Regions from separate parts of the Janthinobacterium sp. SUN176 genome, predicted to be linked through region 3. Evidence: predicted binding sites of a transcription regulator. Region 3 holds the regulator's gene; each other region holds the start of a gene.

Region 1 (9,931 bases), 1.2 Mb from region 3:
CAGGACGCCATCCGCGGCGGCGTGGCGGAAAACAGCGCCGTGCAAGCCGACTACTCGGCCGAAGTGGCCCTGGCCGACCAGCCCGCCGCCTTGCTGGACCGGGTCAACTTGCTGTTAATGTCCGGCAATATGTCGTCCCGGCTGCGCGGCAAGATCCTGGCGGCCGTCACGAGCATCGCGATTCCCCCTGCCAGCGGCAGCAATGCCGCGCAAGTGACGACGGCAAAAACCTACCGCGTGCACCTGGCCATTTTCCTGGCCATGGCCTCGCCTGAATACCTGGTTCAAAAATAAGGAAGCAGCATGACCATCACCTCTCACTTCTCACGTCGCCGCTTCCTCGGCTCCATGCTGGGCCTGGCCGGCAGCGCGGCCACGCCATTCGCCCTCAACCTGGCCGCCATGGGCCAGGCCGCAGCCCAGTCCGCCGACGACTACAAGGCCCTCGTCTGCCTGTTCATGACCGGCGGCAACGATTCCTTCAACACGGTGCTGGCCACGGACACGCCATCGTGGAGCGAATACCTGCGCCTGCGCAACACGGGCAGCAACGATTCGATCCACCTGCCCGGCGTCGGCGAAACGGGCGGCGTGCTGCCGATCACGCCCGCCACGGCGCAAACGGGCCGCAGCTTTGCCCTGCATCCCGCCCTCGCTCCCGTGAAAGACCTGTTCGACGGCGGCCGCGCCGCCATCGTTGCCAACGTGGGTACCCTGATCCAGCCCCTGACCCTGGCGCAATACAAGGCGGGCAATGTGGCGCTGCCGCCGAAACTGTTTTCGCATAACGACCAGCAATCGACCTGGCAATCGGGCTTGCCGGAAGGCGCCAGCATCGGCTGGGGCGGACGCCTGGGCGACCTGCTCGGCACGGGCAACGCGAATGCGACGTTTACGGCCATCTCGGCCGCGTCAAACGCGCTGTTCCTCAGCGGGCGCCAGGTGCGCCAGTTCCAGGTGGGCCAGGCAGGCGCCGTGCCGATCCGCAATATCGGCGGCGGCTACCTGTTCGGCACCACCGAGGGCGAGACGGCCTTGCGCGACATCATCAGCACGGCGGGCGACGACATGATGGAGCAGGAACACGTGGCGACGGTACAGCGCGCCATTTCCAGCCAGAGCGTGCTGAGCGGCGCCATGCTGGCGGCCGGCGCGGGCGGCGTGCCCAATCCGCCGCCCTACATCAACCCGAACACGGGCGCGTCCAGCGTCAACCAGCTGGCCGTGCAATTGCAGACGGTGGCGCGCATCATCGGCGGGCGCGGTCCCCTGGGCGCGAAACGGCAAGTGTTTTATGTGACCCTGGGCAGCTTCGACACGCATGACCGCCAAAAGGAATTGCATGGCGACCTGATGGCGCGCCTGGCGCACGCGCTCGCGTATTTCGACGCGACCCTGGCCACCCTGCAGGGCGCCGACGTGCGGCGCCAGGTGACGACGTTTACGGCGTCGGACTTCGGCCGCACCTTCAGCAGCAACGGCGACGGCACGGATCACGGCTGGGGCGCGCACCACTTTGTCGTGGGCGGCGCCGTGAAGGGCCGCGACATCTACGGCACCTTCCCCGTCACGGGCCTGGGCCATGAGCTGGACGTGGGTTCCGGCTCCCTGCTGCCGACCACCTCCGTCGACCAGTATGGCGCCACCCTGGCCAAATGGTTCGGCGTGGCCGACAGCCAGCTGGCCGACGTGTTCCCGAACATCGGCAACTTCAGCCGGCGCGACCTGGGTTTCATGACGGCAACTTAACCGTTCACGGCCACCGTCAGGGTGACCACATAACCATCGGTGGCATTGCCCGTCACCATGGCCATCTGCAGGCTGGTGCCGTCGGCAAAGACATTGTCGGTGGCATAGCTGATCTGCGCCAGGTTGCGCACGCTGGCCGTGTAGCCGCTGGCCGTGTAAGCCTCGTTCAGCGTTGCCATCGGGAAGGTAAACTGCGACGTCTTGATGCGGTTCGCGGCGCTGGCCGCCTTGGCCAGGCTGGGATACACCTCGAAATGCACGTGCGGCATGCGTCCCGCGTAGCAGCCGGGAAAGATGGTCGTGAACGCCAGCTTGCCCGCGCTGTCCGTTTCCTGCACGCCGCGCAAATAATTTTGCGCCGTCACGCCGCTCGAATACAGCGAATACAGGCCGTCGCGGTCGCAATGCCATAAATACACGGCGTAGCCGGCCAGGCTGGCGCAGCCGCCGCTGGCGTTGAGCAACTGCAAATTGATGGTCAAGGGCACGCCTGCCGCCACGCCCGTGGCGCCATTGAAACTGGCGCGGATATCGCTGCGCACGACGCCCGACTGGTTCAGCACGTTGATGATGCTGCCGCCATTCGTGTTCGTGCCATCGGCCGGATACGGCCCGCCCGTTTCCTCGGGAATCACCGTGCAGGCGCCCGCGGTCGGTATCGTGACGCTGCCGGCGCCGCCGGACGTGCCCGTGACGGCGCCGCCGCTCGCGGCCGTGCCGCCGGCGTCCGACCCGCCGCCGCAGCTCATCAACGGCAAGGTGGCGGCGCCCGCCAGCAGCCAGCGCAGGACTTGCCGCCGTTCAAACGCCTGTTGCTGCATCATTTCGAGGTCGGATGCCAGACCGTGATCATGTAAGTCCATATGTATTCCATCAAATAGGGCAAGCTCGCCAGGGCAGGACTCAGGCTGGCGCACAGGAACAGCGCCTGCGTGGCCCGTTGCGCGAGCGCCTTCCTGGCGGCAATGGCGAGCTTGCGTTCCATGGCTCAAGCCGTTGTATCGACCAGGTTGCCGCTGGCGGACAGGCTGCCGCACGCACTCGCCGCGCCCAGGCTGCCCGACAGTGCCTGCAGGAAACTGCTCAGTTTGCTGCTGCTCGTGCCGCCCTCATCACCACCCAGCGCGCTGAGCAGGCTGGCAAAGCTGGACTGCAAGTCCGTCACGCTGCTGTCCGCGCTCTGCGCGCTGTCGCTGCCATCGCTGCCGGACGACGAGAGTTTTTGCAGCAGGCTTTGCAAATCCGACTCGATATTGCCGGGACCGCCGCGCGCGCCACCGCCGGGTGGCGGCCCCGAAGGCGGCTCTGCCCCCTCTTCTTGCCCGCCGGCACTGCCACCGCTCTGCGCATGCAGGCTGCCCATCAGCTGATGCAGGAAGGCGCCCAGCGCCTGGCCCGCGTCGCCGCTGCCGGCGGCACTGGCGCCGTCCGTCGCGCTTTCGCCATCGCTGGCATCAACCGTCACGCCGATCGATGACAAGGCGCTGGAAATGGCGTCGAGAAATGCGCCATCGTCGGGTTTTGACGGCCGCGTGCCGCCCGCGCCGCTGGTACTGCCGGTATTGCTGCCGCCGCCCAGGCGGCTGAACGCGCTCAGCTGGCTGGCGGCGCTGGTCGAACTCAAGGCACTGATGCTCATCTCACTCTCCTGTGCTTATTGGGGGCGGCGCGGGCCGGGGCGGCTGTCGCCCCGCTGCTGCGTCTGCTTGCGCTGTTCCGGCGTCAGCACGGCCAGCAATTGCTGCTCCAGCCGCGCCTGCTGCAAGCTGATCTGCGCCATGGCTTGCGCCGCCGTGCTGGCCAGCGCGCTGGCCTTCGCCTCGTCGTAGGCGCTGGAGGCGGCCAGCGCGCGCAGTTGCGCATGGGCCTTGAAGGCGATCTTTTCCTGTTCCCGCAGCAAGGGCGCCTGGGCATAGGTGGCGGCGAAAATCTTGTCCTGCTGCGCTTCGCTCAAGTCGATGCCGCGCAGGAATGGCGGCAAGCCTGGCGCACCGGGTCCGCCGGGTCCGTGAACCAGGCCGGGCGGCGGCCCTTCCATGGGTGCAGCTTCTTGCTGGGCCAGCGCCAGCAGCGGCATGCTGCAGGCGGACAGCAGCAACAGGGATATGGCAATACTCAGGTATTTCATCGGGCTTTCCTTTCGTGGCGATCAGCCCTGATTGTGGGCGTCTGGCATGTAAAGCAACGTTAGGGCGGCGTAAAAGCGTGTAAAGGAAGGTGCGCAAATGTAAGCGGACGTATGTAAAAGCGGGTAAAACCGCCCTGAACGGCCCCCTTTGACTGCTATCATCGGGCGATATTCACCCGAAAAAAGCACAGGCATGAGCAAGGTTTTGTTAATCGATGACGACGTGGAACTGGTCGGCATGTTCCAGGAATACCTGACGCAGGAAGGTTTTGACGCGCGCGCCGTGCATGACGGCGAAAGCGGCGCGGCCGAGGCGCTGACGGGCCTGTACGCCATCGCCATCCTCGACGTCATGATGCCGCGCATGAATGGCCTGGAAACCCTGCGCCGCATCCGCGCCGGCAGCAACCTGCCCATCCTGATGCTGACGGCGCGCGGCGACGATACGGACCGCATCGTGGGACTGGAGCTGGGCGCCGACGATTACGTGACAAAACCGTGCACGCCGCGCGAGTTGACGGCGCGCATCCGCGCCATCCTGCGCCGTGCGCAAGCCGCGCCGCAGGACACGTCGGGCCTGGCGCCGCTGACCGTGGGCCAGTTGACGATGTGGCCGGAACAGCGCCGCGTTGCCTGGGCCGGCGCGCACCTGGAGCTGACGAGCACGGAATTCAACCTGCTGGAAGTGCTGGTGCGCCATGCGGGCAAGCCCGTGAGCAAGAATCAGCTGTCCGAACTGGGCCTGGGCCGGCCCATGGCCCGCTTCGACCGCAATATCGACGTGCACTTGAGCAGCCTGCGCCGCAAACTGGGCAGCCTGGCCGATGGCCGCTCCTGCCTGCAAACCGTGTACCGTCTCGGCTACCAGCTGATCAAGGAGTAAGCGTGGGCCGTCTGTTCTGGAAGTTTTTTCTGTGCATCATGCTGGCGCAAGTGACGGCCACCATCGGCATCGGCGGCACCTTCTGGCTGAAAAACCGGGCCGCGCAGCAGGAACGGGCCCTCGACATCGACACCAGCCCGCCCGCGCAAATGATCATCGAGGCCGCCAGCGCCACCGTGGAAGCGGGCGGCAGCCAGGCCTTGCGGCAATTCCTGGGCAAGCTCGAACGCATGCGCGTGTTTGCTGTCGATGCCAAAGGGCAAGAATTGATGGGCCGCACGGTGCATCCCGCCATGCTGGCCAAGGCGCGCGCCATGCTGCAACAAAGCCAGGCCCATCCCGTCGTGCGCGACGTGGCCGGCAGCGACGGCAAGCGCTACCTGCTGTTCCTGCCCTCGTCCGAACGCTTCCGCAATGCCGAGGCGGGCGCCGCGCGCGACACGCTCAACGCCGTCACCCTGAGCGGCCCGCGCGCCATGGGACCCGGTCCACGCCCCAGCGAAGCGGGCGCCCCGCCGCCACGCGGCGAATTCGGCCGCGGCATGCCGCCCGGCCCGCGCATGGACAGCCCCTATCGCACTTTCATTCCCCTGGCCGCCGCCATCGCCGCCAGCCTGCTGTTCGCCTTTTTGCTGGCCTGGTATTTTGCGCGTCCCATCCGCGACCTGCGGCAGGCGTTCGAGGCCGCCTCGCACGGCAACCTGGCGCCGCGCTTCCACGCCAGCGGCAAGCGCGGCGATGAATTGACGGACCTGGGACGCGATTTCGACCGCATGACGGGCCGTTTGCGCAGCCTCATGGACAGCCAGAGGCGCTTGCTGCATGATGTCTCGCATGAGCTGCGCTCGCCGCTGGCGCGCTTGCAGGCCGCCATCGGCCTGGCGCACCAGCAGCCGGAAAAGATGGCCGCCTCGATGCAGCGCATCGAACGCGAAAGCGAGCGCATGGATAAGCTGATCGGTGAACTGCTGACCCTGTCGCGGCTGGAAGCGGGCGCCGTGCAAGCGGGCGCGGGGCACGCGCACAGCGAAGACGTCGGCATCGCCGACCTCGTGCACGACATCGTGGACGACGCCCGCTATGAAGCCAGGGCGCGCCTGATGGGCATCGACCTGGCGGTCGACGCGGCCATGGCCGACGCCAGCGTCACGGGCCAGCCCGAACTGCTGGCGCGCGCCGTGGAAAACGTGGTGCGCAATGCTATCAAGCACAGCCCCGACGGCGGCACGGTGGATGTCGAACTGTCGCGCCAGCATGATTGCTTGCGCATCGCCGTGCTGGACCGGGGACCCGGCGTGGCCAGCGCCGACCTGGCCCGCATTTTTGAACCTTTCTTCCGCGCCAGCAATACCCAGCACAGCACGGACGGCCATGGCCTGGGCCTGGCCATCGCCCAGCACGTCATCAACGCCCATGGCGGCCGCATCGGGGCCAGCTTGCGCAGCGGTGGCGGACTGTGCGTGGAAATGTTGTTGCCCGTCAAAACGCCAGGCTGACCTGTCGGCGAGCCTGGCGTCTTTTATGCGCGGAGTTGCTGTTACGCTTGCGTATCGATGATGCTGCCCAGGGTGGACGAGGTCGATTTGGCCGGGCTCGTCGCCGTATCGGCGCTGCTGGCCGGCTGAGCATCTTGCTGCGCCGCCTTCTGCGCGGCGGCAGCTTGCAACTGGGCAATTTGCGCCTGCAAGGCCTGGATTTGCTGCGCCAGCTGCTGCTGCAGCTTTTGCGACGCCTCCGTCTGCTCGCCCTTCTGCGACTCCGTCAACTGCTTTTGCGCCGCCGTGATCTGCTTTTGCAGCGCCGCGATCTGCGAACTGCTGCCCGAACTGGCGCTACTGGCCGCGCTGACCGCGCCGCCTGAACCGATTGCCGCTACCATGATGCCTCCTCAGTGTTTCGATACCAAGGTTAACGGCAAGCATGGGCGCGGATGTAGTGCCGCAGGTGTAAAGGCAGGTAAAGACAGAGAAAGACGGCTGGCGCCCCTCCCTTCACCGCGATCAGGTCTTGGGTAACGTTACGCCGACCTGGCCCTGGTATTTGCCGCCGCGGTCCTTGTACGACGTTTCGCACACTTCATCGGACTCGAAGAACAGCACTTGCGCCACGCCTTCGTTGGCGTAGATTTTCGCCGGCAGCGGTGTCGTGTTGGAAAACTCCAGGGTCACATAGCCTTCCCATTCCGGTTCGAACGGGGTGACGTTGACGATGATGCCGCAGCGCGCATACGTGCTCTTGCCCAGGCAAATCGTCAGCACGTTGCGGGGAATGCGGAAATACTCGACGGTACGGGCCAGCGCGAACGAATTTGGCGGGATGATGCAATAACCCTTGCCCGACACGTCGACGAAGTTGTTCGCGTCGAAATCCTTCGGGTCGACGATGGTGGTGTTGATGTTGGTGAACAACTTGAACTCGTCGGCGCAACGGATGTCATAGCCATAGCTGGAGGTGCCGTAGGAAACGATGCGGTTGCCGTCGCGTTCCTTGACCTGGCCCGGTTCGAACGGCTCGATCATGCCCGTTGTTTCCGCCATGCGGCGTATCCATTTATCGCTTTTAATCGTCATCGCAGGGGTATCTTTCTAGAATATCGGAATGGCTGGGGCCGCACGCCTGCTGCAGGCGTGGCCCGGATGGCAGGATTTTACGCGAAAAACCGCCACTTTTGGCCCTTGCCCGCTGAAAATCCTTGCCAGTCGGCTAGTGTTTCGCCAACAGCGAGGTGATCATCTCGCGCACCACTTGCGCCGTCAGTTCCGGGTTTTCCATGGGAAACAGATGCCCGCCCGGCACCTGGCGGAAAAATTTGCCGACCAGCTTGCGCGTGGCCGTCAAGCCCGCCTGGCGGCATTCCACCGATTCCGTGCCGCCGATAAAACCGATGGGCACTGGAAAACCATCCTTGACGAGGCCGCCGATGTGGTGCGGCAAGCTGCGGTAGACCTGCGTTTCCACTTCGCGCGTAAAGCGCAACTGCACCCCGTCCGGATGCGGCGCCAAGCCGCTGTCGATGTAATCGCGCAAGACTTGCGGCGCCCAGATGGCGAACATGTCCTTGGCGGCAAAATGCGCATACGCAGCTTGCGCATCGGGCCACAGCTTGCGCCGCCGGGCGGAAAAACGGGCGGGAGAGTAACGCTCGCCCAGCGCCGTGTTGCGCGCCAGCCGCACCAGCAAGGCCCGCCAGCCCGCCACCACGGGCGAATCGAGCAAGACCACGCAACGCACCAGGTCGGGCCGCTGCTTGGCCACCATAACGCTGAGCATGCCGCCCAGCGAATGGCCGACGAGAATCACGGGCGCGCTGTAGCGGCGCTCCAGGTCGTCGATATACTCGCGCACCAGCTCGGGCCAGCCCGTGCTGACGGGGTATTCTGGATCGTGCGCATGCATGTCGAGCGCCTGCACGGTGTAATGCTGTCCCAGCAAGCCAAACAGCTTGCGGTAAGTGCCGGCTGGATAACTGTTGGCATGGGCAAAGTGCAGTTGCGGGAGGGTCATCGTGGGTCGGTGCCGGTGAATGCGATAAACAATTGTAATGGCATGCCGGCAAGACGTATCAGAGGAAGGACTCTAATTGCCGGGGCGCATGGGCCATGCCGGGCACGAACGCCGCCAGCACTTCGCCCAGCTCGGCGTTTGAATCCACGACGCAAAAAGCGTCGTCGAACGCATGGTGACGGTTCATGGGATTGCGCACGACGATGCATTCCAGTCCGGCCGCATTGGCGGCGCGCAAGCCGCGCGGCGAGTCTTCCACGGCCACGCAGTCGGCGGCGGCTAGGCCAAGGCGCTGCAAACCCAGCTGGTAGCCGTCGGGCGCCGGCTTGCTTTCGCCATACATTTCACGCGTGAGCACGAAATCGAAGTGGCGCAACAAGCCCGTGGCCGCATGGCTGATCCGGAAATGCTGTTCGTAGGCACTGGTGACGACGCCCATGGCCACGTGCGGGCGCAGCGCCGCCAGCACTTGCCCGATGCCGGGCATGGCCAGCTGGCGCGCCTGGCGCAAGCGTTGCGCGAACAGCGCGGTGCGCTCGGCCCGCAAGCGTTCGACCAGTTCGATCTCATGGCCCTGCCCCAGCAGCACATGCCAGGCGCCGTAGTTATTGTCCAGGAACCAGTCAAAGAATTGCTTCGGCGTCAGGTCTATGCCGTAGGGCAAGAGCAAGTCGCGGTTGCTTTCGTAAAACAGCTGCTCGGTGTTGACCAGCACGCCATCGTTGTCCCACAGCACGCCCTGGATGGTTTTCATGGCTTGTTGTCGTTCAGAAACTTACTTGAAGAAAATGTCGTAGGACAATTTAACGATCAGCAACACCAGCAGCACGAGGAACAAAATGCGCACGAAGGCGGCGCCGCGGCGCACGGCGATCCAGGTGCCCGTCAGGGCGCCCAGGATGTTGCACACAGCCATCGGTGCAGCCACGGCATACACCACGTGACCGGCGGGAATGAAGAAGGCCAGCGCGGCCACGTTGGTGGCGATATTCACCAGTTTCGAGCAGGCCGAAGCGAGGATGAAATCGAAGCCGAAGACGCGGATGAACAGGAAAATCAGGAAACTGCCCGTGCCCGGCCCGAACAGGCCGTCATAGAAGCCGATGGCGCCGCCGATGACGATGGCGAGGATGCGTTCGCGCGGCCCGATGGGGCGCGCTTCGCGTGTCGTGCCGAAATCCTTCTTGATGAAGGTGTAGATGGCCATGATGATGATCAACACCAGCACCATGGGGCGCACCACCTGCTGCGGCACATACGACACAGCGGCCGCGCCGATGAAGGACATGACAAAGGCGCTGGCCACGGCCGGCAGCACCAGCAGCCAGGGGATGTGCACCTTGCCGACAAACGAGCGGGCGGCAAACGTGGTGCCGCAGGCGGACGCCAGCTTATTCGTGCCCAGCAAGGAGGTCGAGGCCATGTTCGGCATCAGGTTGAACAGGGCCGGCAGCTGTATCAGCCCGCCCCCGCCCACGGCGGCATCGATCAGGCCGGCAAAGAAGGCAAATAAACACAGCAGCGAGATGGTCAGCATGATAGGCAATGAGGAATGGGCGACAGCGGCAGTATAGGCGCCGTGGATTTTTCCGGATGCAACTTCATATTGCGGAAAACGCAATCAGGCGTAACGCTTGACGGAATGCGCCCCGTACGGTCTACTGGCC
Region 2 (9,931 bases), on a different contig from region 3:
AGGGACGAGGGGTTGTCCTTCGCCACCATCAGCAGCACGCCGTCATCGACGCCCTTGCGGCCCAGCTTCCAGGCATCCGTCACGCGGATGCTGTATTGCTCGATGGCTTCCGGTTCCGTGCTCTTGACCAGCAGCACGGCGATCTGGCTGCCCGTCTTGGCTTCATAATCGGCCAGCACGCCTTCCAGCGCCGCCTTTTGCTTGGCGTCCAGCATGCCGGCGTTGTCCGTCACGCGCGCGGCCAGCGGCGGCACGGGCTGCAAGCCCTGTGCGCCGGCTGGCGGCATCGTCCACAGCAGCAGCGCCGTCGCCAGCGCCGCGAGATAGGACCAGGCTTTCATCTTATTTGCCAAAGTTGACGGTCGGTGCGGTCGAGATGGCTTTTTCATTTTCCACCGTGAACGATGGCTTGACCTTGTAGCCGAAGACCATGGCCGTCAGGTTGTTCGGGAAGCTGCGCGCATGCACGTTGTAATCCTGCACGGCAACGATGTAACGCTGGCGCGCCACGGTGATGCGGTTTTCCGTGCCTTCCAGCTGCGACTGCAAGTCGCGGAAGCTTGTGTCGGCCTTCAAGTCCGGGTACTTCTCGGATACCACCATCAGGCGCGACAGGGCCGACGACAGCTGCCCCTGCACTTGCTGGAATTTTTCGAACGCGGCCGGGTCGTTCAGCACTTCGGGCGTGATCTGGAAACTGGTGGCGGCGGCGCGCGCCTTGGTCACCGCTTCCAGCGTTTCGCGCTCGTGCGTGGCATAGCCCTTGACGGTATTGACCAGGTTGGGGATCAGGTCGGCGCGGCGCTGGTACTGGTTGACCACTTCGCCCCAGGCGGCCTTGGTGGCTTCATCCTTGCTCTGGAAGTCGTTGTAGCCGCAGCCCGTCAGGACGCCGGCCAGGACGGTGACGCTCAGCGCCAGGCGCAGCCATTTGGTGAATTGATTGGTGATTTGCATGATGGGTTCCGTGCAGAGTAAAGGAGGTGAGGCAAATATACCTGAAACGGCCCGTAATGTCGGTTTAATAAGCGCCGGCCGCCGGACCCGACCGCCTTGTGACGCCGTGGCAAGCCTGCGCCGCGTTACAATACGGGGTTTGCAACTGAATATAGAGAAGGTGTGCCGTGAATTTCATCAATAAATTATCCGCCGCGTGGACGGCCAATAATTCCCTGCTGTGCGTGGGCCTGGACCCCGACCTGGCGAAACTGCCGGCCGAACTGCGCGACCTGCCTGATGGAATCACCACCTTTTGCACGCGCATCATCGATGCCACGGCCGACCTGGCTTGCGCCTTCAAGCCGCAGATCGCGTATTTTGCCGCGCTGGGCGCGGAAAAGCAGCTGGAAGACATTTGCCGCTACGTGCGCGAGAACTACCCGCACATCCCCCTGATCCTCGACGCGAAACGGGGCGACATCGGCGCGACGGCCACGCAATACGCGCGCGAAGCGTTCGAGCGCTACGGCGCCGACGCCGTCACCGTGAACCCGTACATGGGTGAGGATTCGCTCGATCCCTACCTGGCGTGGAAAGACCGCGGCGTGATCATCCTGTGCCGCACGTCGAACCCGGGCGGCTCGGACCTGCAATTCCTGAATACGGACGGCGAACCGCTGTACCAGCGCGTGGCGCGCCTGGTGGCCGAGAAGTGGAATAAAAACGGCCAGTGCGCGCTCGTCGTCGGCGCCACCTTCCCTGAAGAACTGGCGCAGGTGCGCGCCATCGTCGGCGACATGCCACTGCTGGTGCCCGGCATCGGCGCCCAGGGCGGCGACATCGCCGCCACCGTCGGCGCGGGCCAGACGGCGAACGGCATGGGCATGATGATCAGCTCGTCGCGCGCCATCATCTACGCCACGCCGCAGACGGGCGAAGATTTCGCCGACGCCGCGCGCCGCGTGGCCATTGAAACGCGCGATGCGATCAATCAACACCGCGCGGTTTAAGTCGCATGCATAAAAAATGCCGGGCTAGCCCGGCATTTTGCATTTAGTCACGCTGTGGTGCGACGATCTCCGCGTAATCGTAGAGTTCTCCCAGAATTTCCTCGCCCCGCTCATCGACGGATTCCGACAGCACGTCGATTTCCGTAAACAGCATTTCGATGGTGCGGGCGCCGGCGTCGCCGTCGAACAGGCGGGCGGCGCGGTGCTGTTCCCAGCGCAGGCTTTCCGCTTCGCTCAGGGTTTGCGGGAAATTGCGGGCGCGGTAGCGGAACAGCAGTTCCTGCAGGCGTTCGTCGGCAAACGAGGGGCGGGCCGTGGCCAGCTTGGCCGGCGTGTCGCGGCGCAAGGATTCGAGCAGGCGGCGGTCATCGTTGCTGACGAAACCATTGTACAAATCCTCATCCACGTCCAGCGCGGCATTCGCGCCCGGGCGCTGGAACACTTCGGCCCAGACGGCATCCATGTTCGGCGCCGCGGCGGCGAATTGCGCGTTGACCTTCGCCGCGTCCAGATCGATGCCCCATTGCGCGGCCATGGCCGGCGACAAGGTCTTTAAATTGCCGACCAGCATGGGCGACTTGTTCAGGTGCACGCTTTTCACGGGCAGGCGCGTCATGCCTTCCGGCATGGCGTCCTTGCGCGTGAACAGGCGCGTGCGGATGGTGTCGGCGTCCAGGGTAAACAGTTCGCGCGGGTCGTAGGCGCAATCCCAGACGAGGATTTCATTTTTATTGCTCGGATGCGTGGCCAGCGGCCAGACGACGCCCAGGCAGCCCCGTTCGGCGGGGAACATGCCCGACACGTGCAGGAAAGGCTGGCGCTCGCCGGCGGCCAGGTGCATGCCCATTTCGCTGGCGACCCGGTCCTTCTTGTGCAGGGCCAGGCAGAATTCGAACAGTTTCGGCTGCTTTTCCTTGATCAGGCGCGCCAGGGCGATGGTGGCGCGCACGTCGGACAGTGCATCATGCGCCGCTTCGTGGGCCAGGCCATTGGCCTTGCTCAAGTGTTCCAGTTTAAAACTGGTCTGGCCATCGTCGCGCTTCGGCCATTCGATGCCTTCCGGGCGCAGCGCGTGCGTCATGCGCACCACGTCGAGGATGTCCCAGCGGCCGCAATGGTTCTTCCATTCGCGCGCATACGGGTCGATCAGGTTGCGCCAGAACAGGAAACGCGTGACTTCATCGTCGAAACGGATGGTGTTGTAGCCCACGCCGATGGTGCCCGGCTCCGAAAAGGCCGCTTCGATGGTGGCGGCGAACTGGTGTTCGGGCACGCCCAGCTGCAGACACTGCTGCGGCGTGATGCCCGTGATCAGGCACGATTGCGGGTCGGGCAGGAAATCATTGGCAGGCTGGCAATACAGCATGATGGGTTCGCCGATCTCGTTGAGGTCGGCATCCGTGCGGATGGCGGCGAACTGGGCCGGGCGGTCGCGGCGCGGCTGGGCGCCAAAGGTTTCGTAGTCGTGCCAAAGAAAGGTCTGGTTAGTCATTGATGGTCGTTGCTTGATTGGTTATCCGGGCCGCCAAAAGCGGCCGCTGCTACAGTTTTCTGAAAACCTGCCGATACTACACGAGAGGATGGTCATCATCGCGTTTCCCGCATGGTGGCATACATTGCCCGTTCAAGGAGGTCTATCGTGTCAATTCCCATCGCCGCAAGCGGCAATTCCACCCCTTCCGTGACTTCCGTCAGTACGGGCGTTGCTGGCAAGGACGATAAAGTCCAGCAAAAGGACGGCGTCAACGCTGAAATGAGCGTGAATGACCGCACCAAGCTGCAATTGAACGCTTCCATCATGCAGGCGTCGCTGAACGTGTCGATCGGTTCCGAGAACGAACCGCTGGCGCTGCTGTACAAGACGGCCATCACCAACATCAATGAAGCGCTGAAGGGCCAGTACGGCGAGGACGCGATCCAGAACGCGGCTTCGCAGGACAACAGCGCCGAAGCGACGGCGAACCGCATTGTATCGCTGTCGACGGGATTTTTTGATGCTTTCAAGAAACAGAATCCCGGCCTGGACGACGATACGGCCCTGACCAAGTTCATGGACACCATCAGCGGCGGCATGGAAAAAGGCTTCAAGGAAGCGCGCGACATCCTGGGCGGCTTGAAAGTGCTGAATGGCGACATCGCCGGCAATATCGACAAGACGTACGAGCTGGTGCAAAAGGGCTATGCCGACTTCATCGCCGCGCACAGCAGCAAGAAGGATGATGCCGCCAAGCCGGATGCTGGCAAGCCGGCCGACAGCAAGGCTGCCTGATCATTATTACGCCGGAAGCGCCTGAGAAAATGTCCAGGGCTAGGCGCATTGCCGAAGGCAGTACGAATGTACGACGAGGCAATGCAACGACGCCATGGGCTTTTTATCAGGTGCTTACCCGGTTGCGGCCGCCAGCTTTCGCGCGGTAAAGGGCCGCGTCGGCCGCGGCGATCAGCGCATGGTCGTCCTGTTCGGCCGCCAGGCTGGCCACGCCGAAGGAACCCGTGATGTGCGGCAAGGCGCTGCGCATGTCGGCGAAGATGACGGCGAGCTGCATGCGCTCGCACAAGCGCTCGGCCACCCGCAAGGCCACGTGTTCGTTGGTATCGGGCAAGATCACCATCATTTCCTCGCCACCGTAGCGCACGGCAAAATCCGTGGGCCGCAGGGCTGCGCCCAGCACTTGCGCGGCGATGCGCAGTGCCTGGTCGCCCGCCTGGTGGCCGTGCGTGTCGTTGAAGCGCTTGAAATGGTCGAGGTCTATCATCACCAGCGACAGCGGCGAGCCGCTGGCGTGGGCCGTGACGATCATGTTGGGCAGTAAATCCGTCAGCCAGGCGCGGTTGTACAAGCCCGTCAGGCTGTCGACCATCGACAGCTGGCGGTAGAATTCGCCCAGTTTCTGGCGCCGGCGCAGCAAGGCATTGGCGGCGCGGATGCGGAAGGACAGCAGCCGCAGCAGGTTGCGCGCCAGGCCGTTCGACTGTTCGATCAATTCCCAGACGATGGCCGCGTCGATCACCAGCAAATCGGTTTCTTCCAGGGCGGAAATGGCGGCCAGGTTGCTCGCTTCATCGAGCACCGATTGTTCGCCCACGCTTTCGCCGGGCAAGACCTTGCTGACGGTGCCGTCATCCATGCCCGTGTGGGTGTCGGCGGCCACGGCCAGCGAGCCGCGCAGGACGATGTACAGGCTGGCGCCTTGCGTGTCGGCAATGGCTTCGCCCGCTTCCAGGCGCATCACGGGGCAGGGCGCCAGCATGGCGGCCGTCTGGCTATCCGCCCCATCGCGAAATAGCTGTAAATCGCCGATGTTGCAGCCTGAAGCGCCGAAGTTGCCGATCTGTTCCACAATCACACTTTCAAAAAGCCGGCGCGCGAGCAGGGGGCCGGTAGCTTCATGATAGCGTAAAGCGGCCTTGGCTGTAACGCCAAAGGCTTGCTTGAGGTCACTTACTGTGAGAAATACGACAATTATTTCATTGCCGCGTCAATACGCAGGAATGCTTGCGGTTTTGCTATGGATGTTGCCTCGCGCGAAAGGCGGGCCGGATGTGCAAAGGCAGCCTTGAACGGCTGCCTCAGTCTCTGAAAATCCTGCGGGTGGGGATTACTCGGCGGTTTCTTCCGCTTCGGCCGTATCGATCACGGCATTCTTGCCGGTGGCGTGGCGCTTGCTGTCTTGCAGGCGGCCCAGGGCGCTATCGATGGCGCGTTTCAGTTTGTCGGTGGCGCCGGCAACGGATTGATGCACGGTGGCGTTCTGTTCGGTCACGGCGATCGGTTGATAGCCAGCAACGCGTGCTTCCATGACGCAGCGGATATCGTCGGCACCGCCTTTCGGGCCATTCGTGTCGCTGATGTGGACTTCGATGCGGGTCAGGTTGTCGCGGAAGCGGTTCAGTGCGCTTTCAAGTACGGATTGCACATGTTCGTTCAGTCCAGCGGTGTTGGCGATGGTGCTGTCGGTATGAATATTGATTTGCATATGCTTACTCCTGTCAATTCAAAAAAAACCCATCTCAGGCGCCTTGCATGGCAGTGGGCAAACCCGCTGCCAGGGCGCATCGGCGCCTGGTTCTTGCCTCATGCACTTGATCCCTGTGCATGACTTATCTTACTCCTCTTTCCAGTATTTCAAGAGGGTGCGCACGATTAAGATGAGCTTAACCCTTCAGCCAGGTCAAGTTTCCACTACGAAATTATTTACCCTCAGCCATTGATGAGACCGGCCGCGATATTGATCGACAGCCCCAGCACGACCAGGTTGAAGAAAAAGCTCAGCACGGATTGTCCCAGCACGATTTGCCGCATCATGCGCGTCTGCACGGAAACGTCCGACGTTTGCACGGCGACGGCGATGGTGAAGGCGAAATACAGGAAATCCCAGTAATCGGGGTTTTGCTCGTCGTCGGGAAACTTCAGGGGGCGCAGCGCGGGATCGGCCTGGTAGTACAGGTGGGCATAGTGAAAGCAGAACAGGGTGCCGACGAGGAACCAGGAACCGACCAGGGTGAGGATCGTCAGGCCGTAATGCAGCGCGCGCTCGTCCGGCGCCATGTCTTTCATCGAGGACAGCTGCGAAACGATGGCCACCAGGCTCATCACGGATGCGACGGACAGGGCCGACAGGACGGTTGCCGCCCGCTCATCCTGGCGCGCCGCCATGGCTTTGACCTTGTGGTGGTTGGCGCGCATCATCATCCAGGCCATCGTCGCCAGGTAGAACCAGACGGCGACATTCCACGCCGTCAGCAGGCGCGTCATCTGTTGCCAGGATGCGGGCAGCAGCAGGCCGGCCGCCACGCCGATGGCCGTGGCCATGCTCAGGTGGGGGCGGCTGCGGATGAAGCCGTGGAATGGAAGCGTGATTTTCATGGTGCGGATTCGTCAGTGGGGATAGCGCATCTTAGACCTTATGCGCTCGCCGCGGTGGCCGTCCTGGCGGCAGCTTCCTTCTCGTGGTGGGGAAAGCGGTCCATGCGCGACAGTACGGGGAACAGCACGGCCCAGATACCCGTCACGGCCAGGGTGGCGGCGCCGCCGAAGAGCACGGCGCGCACGAGGCCGAACCAGCCGGCCGTCAAGCCCGATTCGAATTCGCCCAGCTCGTTCGAGGCGCCGATGAAGACGGCGTTCACGGCGCTGACCCGGCCGCGGATCTCGTCCGGCGTCTCGAACTGCACCAGCAGGTGGCGGATGTAGACGCTGACCATGTCGCCGGCGCCCATCAGGAACAGCGCCGCCAGGGCCAGCGGGAAATAGCTGGTGCTGCCCAGCACCAGGGTGCCCAGGCCGAAGACGGCCACGCCGCCGAACATCCACGCGCCCACGCGGCGCGTGATGGGAAACATGGCCAGCGCGATCGAGCACAGGGCGGCGCCGGCGCCCGGCGCCGTGCGCAGCAAGCCCAGGCCACTGGGTCCGGCATGCAGCACGTCATGCGCGAGCGCCGGCAGCAGGGCCGTGGCGCCGCCGAACAGCACGGCAAACAGGTCGAGCGAAATGGCGCCCAGCACGATGGGCTTCGACCAGACGAAGCGCAAGCCTTCGAGCAGGGTATGCCAGCTGACGGGTTCGCGTTTCACCACTTGCGGCGCCGGGGTGGTGGCGCGCATCAGCAGGACGGACACGACCAGCAGCGCGGACGAGATCAGATACACGACCTTGGGGCCGAAGTAGTACAGCAAGCCGCCCAAAGTCGGCCCCAGGATGATGGCCACGTGGGAACTGGATGAACTGAGCGCGACGGCGCGGCTGAAGTGTTGCGTGGGCACCATGTTGACCAGCACGGCTTGCGTGGCCGGCATCATGAAGGCGCGCGCGCTGCCGAACAGCACCAGCACGGCAAACACGGGCCAGACGATGGAAATATTGCTTAACGTAAACGCCAGCAGGGCCAGCGCGCACGCCAGTTGCGCCGCCAGGCACCAGGCGATGATGTTGCGGCGGTTGTAGCGGTCGGCCACGTGGCCGGCCGGCAAGATGAGCACGAGGAAGGGGGCGAATTGCGCCAGGCCGATCAAGCCCAGGTCGAACAGGCTGCCCGTGATCTGGTACACCTGCCAGCCGATGGCCACGCTTTGCATCTGCACGGCCACCGTGCCCAGCACGCGGGCGGAAAGATAACAGGCGAAGTTGCGGTGACGCAGGATACTGAAGCCGTTGCCGGCAGAGGCGAGAGACATGAAATTTCCAGGAAACAGCGGGGTGGAGCGGCAGCGGATGCCGCGCCAGCAGCACCCCGCTGTCTGGATGCTTACTTGGCCAGGTCGGCTTCCGTGGTGAAGGCGTCCGCGTAAAACTCGTCGGCCGGCAATTGACACAATTGCACGAAATCGCGATTGGCCGACTCGACGACGATCGGTGCGCCGCAGGCATACACTTGATACGCGGACATGTCGGGCAAGTCCGCGATGACGGCCTGGTGCACGAAGCCCGTGCGGCCTTGCCACGCGTCTTCCGGCAGCGCGTCCGACACGACGGGCACATAGGTGAACTGCGGCAAGTCGGCGGCCCACTGGCGGCACAGGGCGTCCATGTACAGGTCGTGCGGACGGCGGCCGCCCCAGTACAGGGTGATCGGACGCGGCGACTGCTCGTTGATCATGTGCTCGACGATGGCTTTCAAGGGGGCAAAGCCCGTGCCCGAGGCCAGCAGCACGACGGGCTTGTCGGAATCTTCGCGCAGGAAGAAGGTGCCCATCGGGCCTTCGAAGCGCAGGATGTCGCGCTCCTTCATGCTGCCGAACACCTGGTCGGTGAACAGGCCGCCCGGCATGTGGCGGACGTGCAGGCTCACGGGGCCGCCTTCGACGGGTGCGCTGGCCATGCTGTAGCTGCGGCGTTTGTTGTCGCGCAGCATGATTTCGATATACTGTCCGGCGCGGTAGTGCAGGCGCTCGCTGGCTGGCAATTGCAGGGTCAGCACGACGACGTCGGGCGCGACTTTTTCGATGGTGGTCACGCGCGACGGCATTTTCTTGATCGGGTAGTCGCTGCTGCCCGCCACTTCGCGCGCCTGCACCACCAGGTCGCCCTGAGGCACGGCGCAGCACAGCAGCGAGTAGCCGGCCGCCGCTTCATCTTCCGTCAGGGAGCGGGCCTGGTATGGCTTATGCTGTACGCTGCCGGACACGATCTTGCCCTTGCAGGAGCTGCAGGCGCCGCTTTTGCAGCTGTACGGCAGGCCGACGCCGGCGCGTATCGCCGCCGACAGGACGGTTTCGTCCGCTTCGCAGCTGAATTGGTGGCCGCTGGGCTGAACAGTAATTTGAAAAGTCATACAATCCTTGAGATGAAAAATATGTTAATGCACTCTTTGCGCAAGCCGTCAGGCTTGCCGCGCTTGCTGATCCTGGGCTGCGGCGACGTCGGCATGCGGCTGCTGCCCCTGCTGCGCGCGCGCTTTCGCGTCTTTGCCGTCACCAGCCAGCCAGCGCGCTGCGCGCAGTTGCGGGCGGCCGGCGCCGTGCCCATCGTGGCCAACCTCGACGAGCGCGCCAGCCTGAAACGGCTGGCGGGACTGGCGACGATGGTCGTGCACCTGGCGCCGCCCATGTCGTCGGGCTTGCTGGACCGGCGCACGCGCAATCTGGTCGCCATTTTACCCGAGCATGCACGCATGGTGTATGTGAGTACCAGCGGCGTGTATGGCGATTGCGGCGGCGCCTGGGTCGATGAGACGCGGCCGACGGCGCCGGCGAATGCGCGCGCGAAGCGGCGCGTGGACGCCGAACAGGTCTTGCGCGGCTGGGGCGCGCGCCGCGGCGCCAGCGTGGCCATCCTGCGCGTGCCGGGCATTTATGCGCAAGACCGCCTGCCGCTGAAGCGCTTGCGCGAAGGCACGCCAGCCCTGGAAGCCAGCGACGATGTGTACACCAACCATATCCATGCCGATGACCTGGCGCGCGTCATCGAGCGGGCCTTGTGGCGGGGCAAGCCGGGACGCGTGTATCACGCCAGCGATGACAGCGAACTCAGGATGGCCGAG
Region 3 (9,931 bases):
GCAGTAGTTGTGATGAGCGGCATCGGGGTCGGTTCCTGCGGGACGGACTCCCGGTGCTTGCTTTTGGTCAAATAAACATCAATTTCCTCTCGGCAAACTGAATAACGGGTACTTTCCCGTCCTGTTCCTTCGATCATTTCCTGCAAGCATCGCTAATAATGGAAACTGTCCGGGTGATCTGTGTCCATGTGGAAGACAGCACTCAAGCAACAGGAGTCGACGATGGTCACACAGTTCAGCCAATATTGCGCCACCCCCGCCCTGGGAGGCCGGTCATGAATGTGAAGAAATTTACGGGCGCCTCGTCGCGCGATGCGCTGCGCAAGGTGCGCATCGCGCTGGGCCCCGACGCCGTGATCCTGTCGAACCGCCAGGCCGATGGCGTGGTGGAAATCCTCGCGCTGGCCAATGACGACGCTGCTTCGCTGGCCTCGCCGCCGGCCGCCTCCGAAATGGCCCAGCCCCGTCCCCAGTTGCAGACCCAGTTCGCCACGCCGCAGCGTCCGGCCGCCCCGGCCCAGCGCCCGGCTGCGCCACGTCCTGCCGCGCCGCGCCAGGCTGCCTCCGAGCCAGTGGACATGGCCCGCATGCAGCAGATGATGGCCAGCGCGCTGGCGCACGTCAAGGAAAACGCCGCCGCCGAGATGAGCGGCATGATGAATGAAATCCGCGCCATGCGCGGCATGATGGAAACCCAGCTGGCGGAAATCTCGTGGGGTTCGACGCAGCAGCGCGAGCCGCAAAAAGCCGTCGTGCTGCGCGAAATGCTGGCGGCCGGCTTCTCGGCCAGCCTGGCGCGCTACCTGATCGACAAGCTGCCGGCCGGCCTCGATGGCGCGCAAAGCATGCGCTGGATCAAGACGGTCCTCAGCCGTAACCTGAATACTGTGGCCAATGAAGATGCCATGCTGGAGCAGGGCGGCGTGTTTGCCCTGGTGGGCCCGACGGGCGTCGGCAAGACCACCAGCACGGCCAAGCTGGCGGCCCGCTGCGTGATGCGCCACGGCCCGGAAAAGCTGGCCCTGATCACCACGGATGCCTACCGTATCGGCGCGCATGAACAGCTGCGCATCTACGGCAAGATCCTCGGCGTGATGGTGCATTCGGTGAAGGACGAGGCGGACTTGCGCATCGCCCTGAAAGAATTGAAGAACAAGCATACGGTACTGATCGATACGGTGGGCGTGAGCCAGCGCGACCAGATGGTGACGGAACAGGTGGCCATGCTGTCGGGCGCCGGCGCCGACGTGAAACGCCTGCTGTGCCTGAACTCCACGGCCACGCAGGAAACGTTGAACGAAGTGGTGCGCGCGTATCAGGGCAGCGGCCTGGCCGGCTGCATCATGACCAAGCTCGATGAAGCGGCCTCGATCGGCAATGTGCTCGACGTGGTGATCCGCCAGAAGCTGAACCTGTTTTATGTGTCGAATGGCCAGCGCGTGCCGGAAGACCTGTACCTGGCCGACCGCGGCTACCTGATCGACCGTGCCTTCAAGCTCAAGCGCGATGCGGCGGCGACGCAGTTTTCCGACGCCGAACTGCCGCTGCTGATGGCGCAGGCGGCCGCCCGCAACAATGAAGCGCGCGGGGTGCACCTTGGCTAATTTCGATTTCGACCAGGCCGAAGGCTTGCGTCGCATGCTGGCCGGCCCGCAGCCGCGCGTCATGACGTTCCTCTCGGCCACGCCGCAGGACGACAAGGGCGCCATGCTGGTCAACCTGGGCGCGTCGCTCGTCTACGGCGGCAATGACGTGCTGCTGCTCGACGCCAGCGGCGGCAGCGATGGCGTGGCATCGCGCCTGGGACTGGCGCACGGCGCCAGCCTGCGCGACGTGGCGCGCCAGCAGTGCGGCTTGAACCAGGTCATCCACCAGGTGCCGCAAGGCTTCGGCGTGGCCAGCCTGGGCGCGCGCAACCATTTGATGGACAGCATGGATTATGCGGGCGAGGATGAACTGCGCCGCCTGGGCAAGACGTTCGAGGTGCTGGCGCGCCAGAGCGGCATCGTGCTGGTCGACGGCGTCGTGGCGGACGAGGGGGCCTGCTTCCCCGTGCCGCTGATGGCATCGTCGGATATCGTCGTGCAAGTCTCGACCAGCGCCACCTCGATCAAGGCGGCGTACTGCCTGATCAAGCGCCTGAGCCAGGAACTGGGACGCCGTCCGTTCGGCATTCTCGTCACCGGCGCTTCCGAATCCGAAGCAAAAGTGGTATACGATAATATGGCGCAGGCGGCGAGCCGCTACCTGGCCGTGAAGCTGACTTCGATGGGGTCCGTGCCTGCCGACGAGTATCTGCACCGCGCGGCGCGGCTGGGCCGCAGCGTGGTCGACGCGTTTCCGCTGGCGGGAGCGTCGGTGGCGTTTCGCGGACTGGCCGAGCGGCTGGCCCGTTCGGCGGCGCCGGTGCTTGGCGGCACCTTGTACCAGACGGGGAGCCCGCACCAGTTCAGCGCCTGAATCGAACCGCAGCACCAGATAAGATGAGAAAACAATAAGCAGCCTATGTACACGGTCAAAGGGAAATCGAACAAGGACTATTTGCTGACGGAGCATATTCCGCTGGTGAAGCGTCTGGCGCACCATATGAAGGCGAAATTGCCGCCTTCGGTCGAGGTCGATGACCTGATCCAGGCCGGCATGATCGGCCTGCTCGATGCCATTACGCGCTATGAAGAGACGCATGGCGCGCAGTTCGAGACGTATGCCGTGCTGCGCATCCGCGGCGCCATGCTCGACGAATTGCGCACCAGCGACTGGCTGCCGCGCAGCATGCGCCAGAACATGCGCAAGATCGAAGAGGCGATGAGCACCCTGCAGCAGCGCCTCGGCCATCCGCCGACCGAGTCGGAAGTGGCGAAGCTGCTGAAAATGTCGCTGGCCGACTACCAGGAAATGCTGGGCGACGGCGGCGGCCACCAGCTCGTGTACTACGAAGACTTTCATGACCCGGACGGCAATGACAGCTTCCTCGACCGCCACTGCGTGGACGAGGACAGCGATCCCTTGCGTTCCCTGCTCGATACCGATTTCCGGCAATCCGTGATCGATGCCATCGACGCGCTGCCGCCACGCGAGAAAATACTCATGGGCCTGTATTACGAAGAAGAGCTGAACCTGAAGGAGATCGGCGCGGTGATGGGCGTATCCGAATCGCGCGTCTCGCAGCTGCATACCCAGGCCGTCGCGCGCCTGCGCGCAACCTTGAGGGAGCTGGCGTGGACTGGTCCAGCGTAATCGGGCTGGCGCTGGCGCTGGCGGGCCTGCTGGTCGGCCAGGCACTGGAAGGCGGCAAGATGGCCTCCCTGCTGCAGCCGGCCGCCTTTGCCATCGTCATCGTCGGCACCTTCGGCGCCGTGCTGCTGCAGACGCGGCTGCGCACCTTCGTGCGCGGCCTGGAAATGCTGCGCTGGGTCTTCCTGCCGCCGTCGGACACGCGCGCCGCGCTGGCGCGCGACATCGGGCAATGGAGCCTGACGGCGCGCCGCGACGGCCCGCTGGCGCTCGAACGCCTGATGGAAAACACGGCCGACCGCTTCAACGCCAAGGGTTTGCGCATGATCGTCGACGGCATCGCGCCCGACAAGCTGCGCCAGCTGCTCGACGTGGAAATCTCCGCCTACGAAATGGCCGAGCGCCAGGCCGTCAAGGTATGGGAATCGGCGGCCGGCTATTCGCCTACCATCGGCATCCTGGGCGCCGTGCTGGGCCTGATCCACGTGATGGAAAACCTCACCGACCCCAGCAAGCTGGGCGGCGGCATCGCCGTGGCGTTCGTCTCGACCATCTATGGTGTGGGCCTGGCCAATCTGCTGTTCCTGCCGGTGGCCAATAAACTCAAGGCCATCGTTTCGCGCCGCGTGGTGCAATATGAAATCACGGCCGCCGTGCTGTACGACATCGCCACGGGCGACCACACGCGCATCATCGAAGAGCGCGTGTCCAGCCTCTTGCACGAGCATTGACCATGATGCGGCGCGCGCGCAGGAAGTATGACGAGGAACCGGACAACCAGGACCGCTGGCTGATCTCGTACGCCGACTTCATCACCCTGCTGTTCGCCTTCTTCGTCGTCATGTATGCGATTTCGCAAGTCAACGAAGGCAAGTACCGCGTCTTCCAGAGCGCCATCGGCCAGGCCTTCAGCCTGGAAAAGGGCGCGCCGCCCATCATCATGGAAGCGCCGCAGGCCATCCCGCTGCCGAACCCCGCCCTGAAACGCCGCACGGAAGCCATCCGCCGCGAACGCGAACACATGACGCGCCTGGCGCAGGACTTGACGTCGACCCTGGCGCCCCTGGTCAAGGAAGGCAAGGTGCGGGTCACGCAGACGAGCCGCGGCGTGAGCGTGGAAATCAATGCCAGCGTGCTGTTCGACCCGGGCGCGGCGGGCTTGACGGCGGAGTCGGACCAGGCCTTGCGCGCCGTGGCCGTGCTGCTCAAGGACGACACGCACGACGTGCAGGTGGAAGGACATACGGATGTGCAGCCGATCAGCAATTCGACCTTTGCCTCGAACTGGGAATTGTCGGCCGCGCGCGCCAGCGCCGTGGTGCGCCTGTTCATCGCCAGCGGCGTCAAGGCGTCGCGCCTGACGGCCGTCGGCCACGCGGACAATATCCCCGTGGCGCCGAACGCCACGCCGGAAGGGCGCGCGCGCAACCGCCGGGTCGCCGTGACGATTTTGTCGGGCATCCCCGAAACGGTGACGGAAGTGCCGACGGCGCCCGTGGCGCCTGCGCCGGCCAACTGACACTCGTCAACTGCGGGCTGCCGCTTGGTACAATCGCGCTTTCTTCCTCTTTTATCGTTCCCTCATGAAAAGCAGCTCCCTGGGCGGTCTCGTCTATTCCACTGAAACGGGCCGCATGTGTCCCGCCTGCCGCCAGCCGCTGGCGCAGTGCGCGTGCAAGGCGCAAGCGAAGGCGGCGCCCGCGGGCGATGGCGTGGTGCGCGTCTCGCGCCAGACCAAGGGCCGCGGCGGCAAGAGCGTCACCGTGGTCAAGGGCTTGCCGCTGGACGCCATCGCGCTGGCCCTGCTGGGCAAGCAGTTGCGCACGCAGTGCGGCTCGGGCGGCACCGTCAAGGATGGCGTGATCGAAGTGCAGGGCGACCATGTGGACGCCATCCTGGTCGCGCTGGCCAAGCTGGGCCACCAGCCGAAAAAGGCCGGCGGCTGAGCGTGCGGAGGCGTGCGGCCCGCCGCCGCGCGCCTGTGGTAACGTGCGTTTCCCATCCACGCGCTTCCTCACCATGAACGTCAAATTCACCGGCCTGGCCATCGCCGCCGCCATCGCGGCAGTGCTGGCGCTCGCGTACTGGCCCGCACCCGAGAGCGGCGCGCCGGACGCTGCCGCCGCCTCCGCCGCTGGCGCGCCAGCGGGACGCAGCCTGGAATCGTATCTGAATATCGATGCCAGCCCGGTCGCCGATGCCGCGCCGATGCCCGTCACCCTGGCGCAGCAGCTCGCGCGCCTGACGGCCAGCGGCAAGCCGGAAGACGCGTATGCGGCCTACAATCTGCTCGACGACTGCATTTCATTTGAGAAAGAAAGGCGCTTGCCGGGGCTGGAATTCGAGCTGGGGCGCGAGATGACGGCGCAGGAAAAAGCCGCCCAGCAGCAGCTGTGCGCGGGCCTGACGCAGCGCCAGCGCGAGGAGCGCCTCGGCTACCTGGCGACTGCCGCCAGGGCGGGCGTGCCCGGCGCGGCGACTATCTTCCTGTCGGAAGGGCCGTTCGGCGACCGCAGCGCGCTGCGCAACCGTCCCGACGATCCGCTGGTGCAGGCGTGGAAGCGGCAAGCGATCGCCCAGCTGACGGCGCAGGCGGACGAGGCGGAGCTGACCAGCGTGTCGACTCTGATGATGGCGTATCTGCGCGATGGCGAGGTGGTGCAGAAAGATGCGCCGCAAGCGTATGGCTACCTGCTGGCGCTGCGCCAGGTCTACGACGACATCCTCGCGCCCGGCGTCACCAATCCCTACCAGGACGAATACTGGCACTGGCTGCAGGCGGAACTGACGCCGGAGCAGCAGGCGGCCGCCAGCGCCAGGGCGCAAGCCATCGTGGCGAAATACCGCCAGCATGCGGGGCGTCCCGCGCACGGCTGACATACGCTGAGCTGTATGCTTTTTTGCAACAATTGATGTGGTTTCGCATGGCTGTGCCGGGCTATGATGGTCGTATATGTGCCCATGTGGGCAGGGTACGCCATGAGGAGTAATACACGGATGTTGAAAGCGACGAACTTGCCGATGCCACGACTGGCTGTCAACTTGGCTGCGCTGCGGGCGAGCATGGCAAAGCGCCCCATGCGGGGCGCCATGCGCCTGGGCTTGTGCGCGGGCGCCGTCAATTCTTTCATTGCCATGCTGTTGCTGTTGGCAGCCCTGGCCTTGTTCTCGCCACAGCAGCTGGGCGGCTCCGCTTCATCATCGCTGGAAGGCGCCGGTACGGTCCGGATATTCTGGACAGTCGTCGTCTGGGCGCCATTGTTCGAGACGCTCATCGGGCAGTGGCTGCCGCTTGAAGTGTTGCGCCGCTACAAGGTGCGTGCCGGCTATAGCCTGTTGGCCAGCGCGATACTGTTTTCCCTCTTGCATGTCATGGGCGGCTCCGGCATTTTGCATGCCAGCATGACTTTGATTGCCGGAGGTATCTTCGCGGCCAGCTACTTGGCGGCGCGCAGCTTGGGCCTGGCGCCCGCCTATGTGGCGGCGGCCACGGCGCATGCGTGCAGCAATGGATTAATACTGTGCGGGTCGTTCGTGTTTCCCGATTTGTTGGGATGAGCGTCGAATCAAGGCTGTTAGCCGATGACGACGCGCCGGCTGGCCGTGTTCGTCGTCGGTTGGCCGCTGGGACCGTAGAAATTGCCGCTCTGGGCCGGGGGGCGCATGGCGTTCAGGGCGCCTTGCGTGTGCAGCATGTGCTTGTTGACGAGCAGGCTGTTCAGGCGATTTTGTTCCTTGGCTTCGCGCGTCGTCTCGAGCAGGGCTTTCCACAGGGGCGCCGCGTCGGCTTCATTGGCGCCGACCAGCCAGTCTTCCATGCCCGCTTCGGCCGCCGTGAAACCGGCTGCCGCCAGCGCCTGGTGGCGTTGCGCCGCCAACTGGCTCAATTTTCCTACCAGTGCCGTCTTGCGCGCCGTGAGCTCCGTGATTGCATCGATGTCAGCCGCAACCAGATGCCGCTGTTCTTCTTTCATCAATGCCAGCAATGTGGTCATGAGCTGTTGCTCGTCGCGCAGGCTGGAAAACGGAGTCACTGATTGCATGAGGGAACCTATCTATTTCGTGAGTGCAGCAAGTCCTTGACCGTGTCGAGGAGACCGTCCGCCACTTTTTCTGAGTTGACCTGGAACTGGCCGTCGGCGATCGCGAGCTTGATGCGTTCGACTTTTTTCGTGTCGAACACGGCGCCGCTGCCGGCAGTTGCACTGGCCGCTAATGCCTGTCCTTGCGGCGACAGGCGTACATTGTCCGACGTTGTCGGTGTTGCCTGGGCTTTCTCGGCATTCCGGGCGCCGGAAGTACTCGCGGGCGCCACCGGCAGGCCGGGATTGCTTTTAATGGTGTTATCGGTAATTTTCACAGCGTGATCCTCGTCTGGTCGAAGTCAAAAAACTCCGGGATATGTGTCATTATCGGCACCTTTTGCCGAAACTTTAGTGCGCCAGACCACAATATCGCTGTCCATCCGTGTTTAAAACGCCACCTCCACCAGGCCGCCAGCCCGCGCCACGCCGCTGATCTGCTGGCCGCTCTGCGTGCGTACCTGCACCGTCTGGCCATCGCCGGCGCTGCCAATGGCGCGTCCTTCTGATGCCACCTGGAAACCGTTGCCACTCGAAACGACGCGCACCAGCTGGCCTTGCATCACCACCGGTTTGCGGCGCAGGGTGTCGAGGCGCATCGGCGTGCCTGGCGGCAAGGAAATATTCGTGCTGGCGCCCACGACCTGGGCCATGTCGGTGGCGATGCCTGCCGGCAATGCGGCCAGGTCGCCCTGCATCGTCACCAGCTGGCTGGCGTCGATGGCTTGTCCTTGCGCCAGCGGCACAGCGCTGGCCACGTAGTCGCCGACGACGGCCACGTTGGCTTGCAAATAAATAGTCCAGCTGGAGGGCGCCGTGCAGCGCACGCCGACGGTGGTCTTGCCCCAGGCGCGCGCGCCCGGCGCCATGAACGCCTGCGGCGCGGGGCAGGCAGCCAGGTTCAGGCGCGGATCGACGGCGCCGACGGTGACAGTCACCTTGCCGGGCAAGCCGTTGCTTTGCACTTGCAGGAATTGTTCCACGCTGTTGCGCAGCGCTTCCGGCGTTTGTCGGCCGGCGTTTTGCGCCTGCGCCAGCAGTGGCAGGGCGGCAAAAGCAAAGAAGAAAGCGAGCGGTGTTTTCATGGTGATAGGCCTCTGGAATAGTGCCATGATAGTGCGCGCCGCCCCGTTCGAAGCGCCGATTAAGGGGTAAAAGTACGGTCTGATCCGGCGATGGTCTTGCTGGCGGGCACCTTACTATGTTTCCTGTCATCACTAATCCGCCATCCTTCCGCCATCTCGGGCGCCAGTGGCAGATCTTTCCGGAGCCTGACATGATAGGGAAACTCGACGATTACATGCGCTTCAACGAGACGGCGCTGAGCCTGCGCTCGACGCGCCAGGAATTGCTCGCCTCGAATATCGCCAATGCCGACACGCCCAACTACAAGGCGCGCGACGTCGATTTCGCCGCCGCGCTGAAGGGGGCGATGGCGCGCAAGGATGGCGTGCCGCCGGCCCTGAAGGGCACGGCACCGCAGCATATGCCGGGCAAGGGCGTGGCCGCAGCTGCGGGCGCACCCGGTGGCGGCAAGGTCGAGACCCTGGCCGACGGCACGCCGCTGCTGTACCGCGCGCCGGCCCAGGGCGCCGTCGACGGCAATACGGTCGACATGGATCTCGAGCGCAACGCGTTTGCCGACAATGCCATCCGCTACGAGGCGGCCGTGACGTTCCTCAATTCACAGATCAAGGGCATGCTGACGGCCATCCAGGGAGGACAATAATCATGTCGCTATTTAATATCTTCAATGTTTCCGGTTCGGCCATGAGCGCCCAGGCGCAGCGCCTGAACACGGTGGCCAGCAACCTGGCCAATGCCGACAGCGCCACCAGCGCCACGGGCGAAGCCTACCGCGCCAAGCAGGTGGTGTTCGAAGCCGTGCCCATGGCCAACGGCGCCACGGCCGTCAAGGTGCAGAAGGTGATCGAGGACCCGTCGCCGATGAAGCTGGTCTACGACCCGAAGAATCCGCTGGCCGACGAGAAGGGCTACGTCACCATGCCCAACGTGAATACGGTCGACGAAATGGTCAACATGCTGTCGGCTTCGCGCTCGTACCAGACCAACGTGGAAACCATGAACGCGGCCAAGTCGCTGCTCCTGAAAACCCTCACCCTCGGCCAGTAAGGCTGACTGATCATTATGGCAATCATCGATACGAACACCTCCAAAGTCACCGACCTGATGGCGACGATGAATCCGAAGAAGACGACGGCCGAGGCAGGCAGTGTCGAAGCGGAAACGAACAAATTCCTCACCCTGCTGGTTACCCAGCTGAAAAACCAGGACCCGATGAATCCGCTGGACAATGCACAGCTGACCAGCCAGCTGGCCCAGCTGTCGACGGTGACGGGCGTCAACAAGCTCAATACCACCGTGGAAAGCTTGAAAGCCAGCTACCAGCAAGCCGAATCGATGCAGGCGGCCAACATCATCGGCCATGGCGTCTTGACGGCGGGCAAGGACATCAACCTGAGCAAGAGCGCTGCGCTGCTGGGCGTGGACCTGGCCACGGCCGCCGACAAGGTCAAGGTCGTCATCTACAAGGATGGCAAGGAAGTCCATTCCATCGACCTGGGCGCCCAGCCGGCGGGCACCTTGCCGCTGGG

What was found. The regulator FliA, encoded in region 3, starts transcription of late flagellar genes. The targets are predictions, from matches to a motif close to CTAAAGTTTNNNNNNNNNNNGCCGNTA.
Region 1: O3299_RS09150 (FlxA-like family protein) is a predicted target of FliA. The motif match lies at 6,670-6,696, and genes of this name have one in related genera.
Region 2: O3299_RS21685 (DUF5610 domain-containing protein) is a predicted target of FliA. The motif match lies at 3,491-3,517, and genes of this name have one in related genera.

The regions. Positions count from the first base shown of each region.
Region 1 covers NZ_JAPWIA010000001.1:2,009,923-2,019,853, forward strand. The annotation lists gene O3299_RS09110 (DUF1800 family protein) at 1-294, shown strand, start outside; gene O3299_RS09115 (DUF1501 domain-containing protein) at 304-1,749, shown strand; gene O3299_RS09120 (intradiol ring-cleavage dioxygenase) at 1,746-2,612, opposite strand; gene O3299_RS09125 (hypothetical protein) at 2,570-2,734, opposite strand; gene O3299_RS09130 (hypothetical protein) at 2,738-3,388, opposite strand; gene O3299_RS09135 (Spy/CpxP family protein refolding chaperone) at 3,404-3,877, opposite strand; gene O3299_RS09140 (response regulator transcription factor) at 4,071-4,760, shown strand; gene O3299_RS09145 (ATP-binding protein) at 4,763-6,256, shown strand; gene O3299_RS09150 (FlxA-like family protein) at 6,298-6,639, opposite strand; gene dcd (dCTP deaminase) at 6,761-7,330, opposite strand; gene O3299_RS09160 (alpha/beta fold hydrolase) at 7,464-8,264, opposite strand; gene O3299_RS09165 (HAD family phosphatase) at 8,323-9,018, opposite strand; gene O3299_RS09170 (TSUP family transporter) at 9,040-9,801, opposite strand.
Region 2 covers NZ_JAPWIA010000003.1:62,034-71,964, reverse strand. The annotation lists gene O3299_RS21705 (YgcG family protein) at 1-341, opposite strand, end outside; gene O3299_RS21700 (LemA family protein) at 343-957, opposite strand; gene pyrF (orotidine-5'-phosphate decarboxylase) at 1,125-1,949, shown strand; gene sbcB (exodeoxyribonuclease I) at 1,993-3,441, opposite strand; gene O3299_RS21685 (DUF5610 domain-containing protein) at 3,589-4,218, shown strand; gene O3299_RS21680 (GGDEF domain-containing protein) at 4,325-5,290, opposite strand; gene O3299_RS21675 (HPF/RaiA family ribosome-associated protein) at 5,549-5,926, opposite strand; gene O3299_RS21670 (DUF1345 domain-containing protein) at 6,151-6,816, opposite strand; gene O3299_RS21665 (MFS transporter) at 6,855-8,126, opposite strand; gene O3299_RS21660 (CDP-6-deoxy-delta-3,4-glucoseen reductase) at 8,198-9,223, opposite strand; gene O3299_RS21655 (SDR family oxidoreductase) at 9,236-9,931, shown strand, end outside.
Region 3 covers NZ_JAPWIA010000001.1:3,208,754-3,218,684, reverse strand. The annotation lists gene flhA (flagellar biosynthesis protein FlhA) at 1-7, shown strand, start outside; gene flhF (flagellar biosynthesis protein FlhF) at 276-1,604, shown strand; gene O3299_RS14540 (antiactivator of flagellar biosynthesis FleN protein) at 1,597-2,460, shown strand; gene O3299_RS14535 (RNA polymerase sigma factor FliA) at 2,506-3,237, shown strand; gene O3299_RS14530 (flagellar motor protein) at 3,219-3,965, shown strand; gene motD (flagellar motor protein MotD) at 3,971-4,753, shown strand; gene O3299_RS14520 (translation initiation factor Sui1) at 4,818-5,180, shown strand; gene O3299_RS14515 (hypothetical protein) at 5,224-6,111, shown strand; gene O3299_RS14510 (type II CAAX prenyl endopeptidase Rce1 family protein) at 6,298-6,792, shown strand; gene O3299_RS14505 (flagella synthesis protein FlgN) at 6,810-7,277, opposite strand; gene flgM (flagellar biosynthesis anti-sigma factor FlgM) at 7,286-7,594, opposite strand; gene flgA (flagellar basal body P-ring formation chaperone FlgA) at 7,706-8,401, opposite strand; gene flgB (flagellar basal body rod protein FlgB) at 8,593-9,045, shown strand; gene flgC (flagellar basal body rod protein FlgC) at 9,048-9,449, shown strand; gene O3299_RS14480 (flagellar hook assembly protein FlgD) at 9,465-9,931, shown strand, end outside.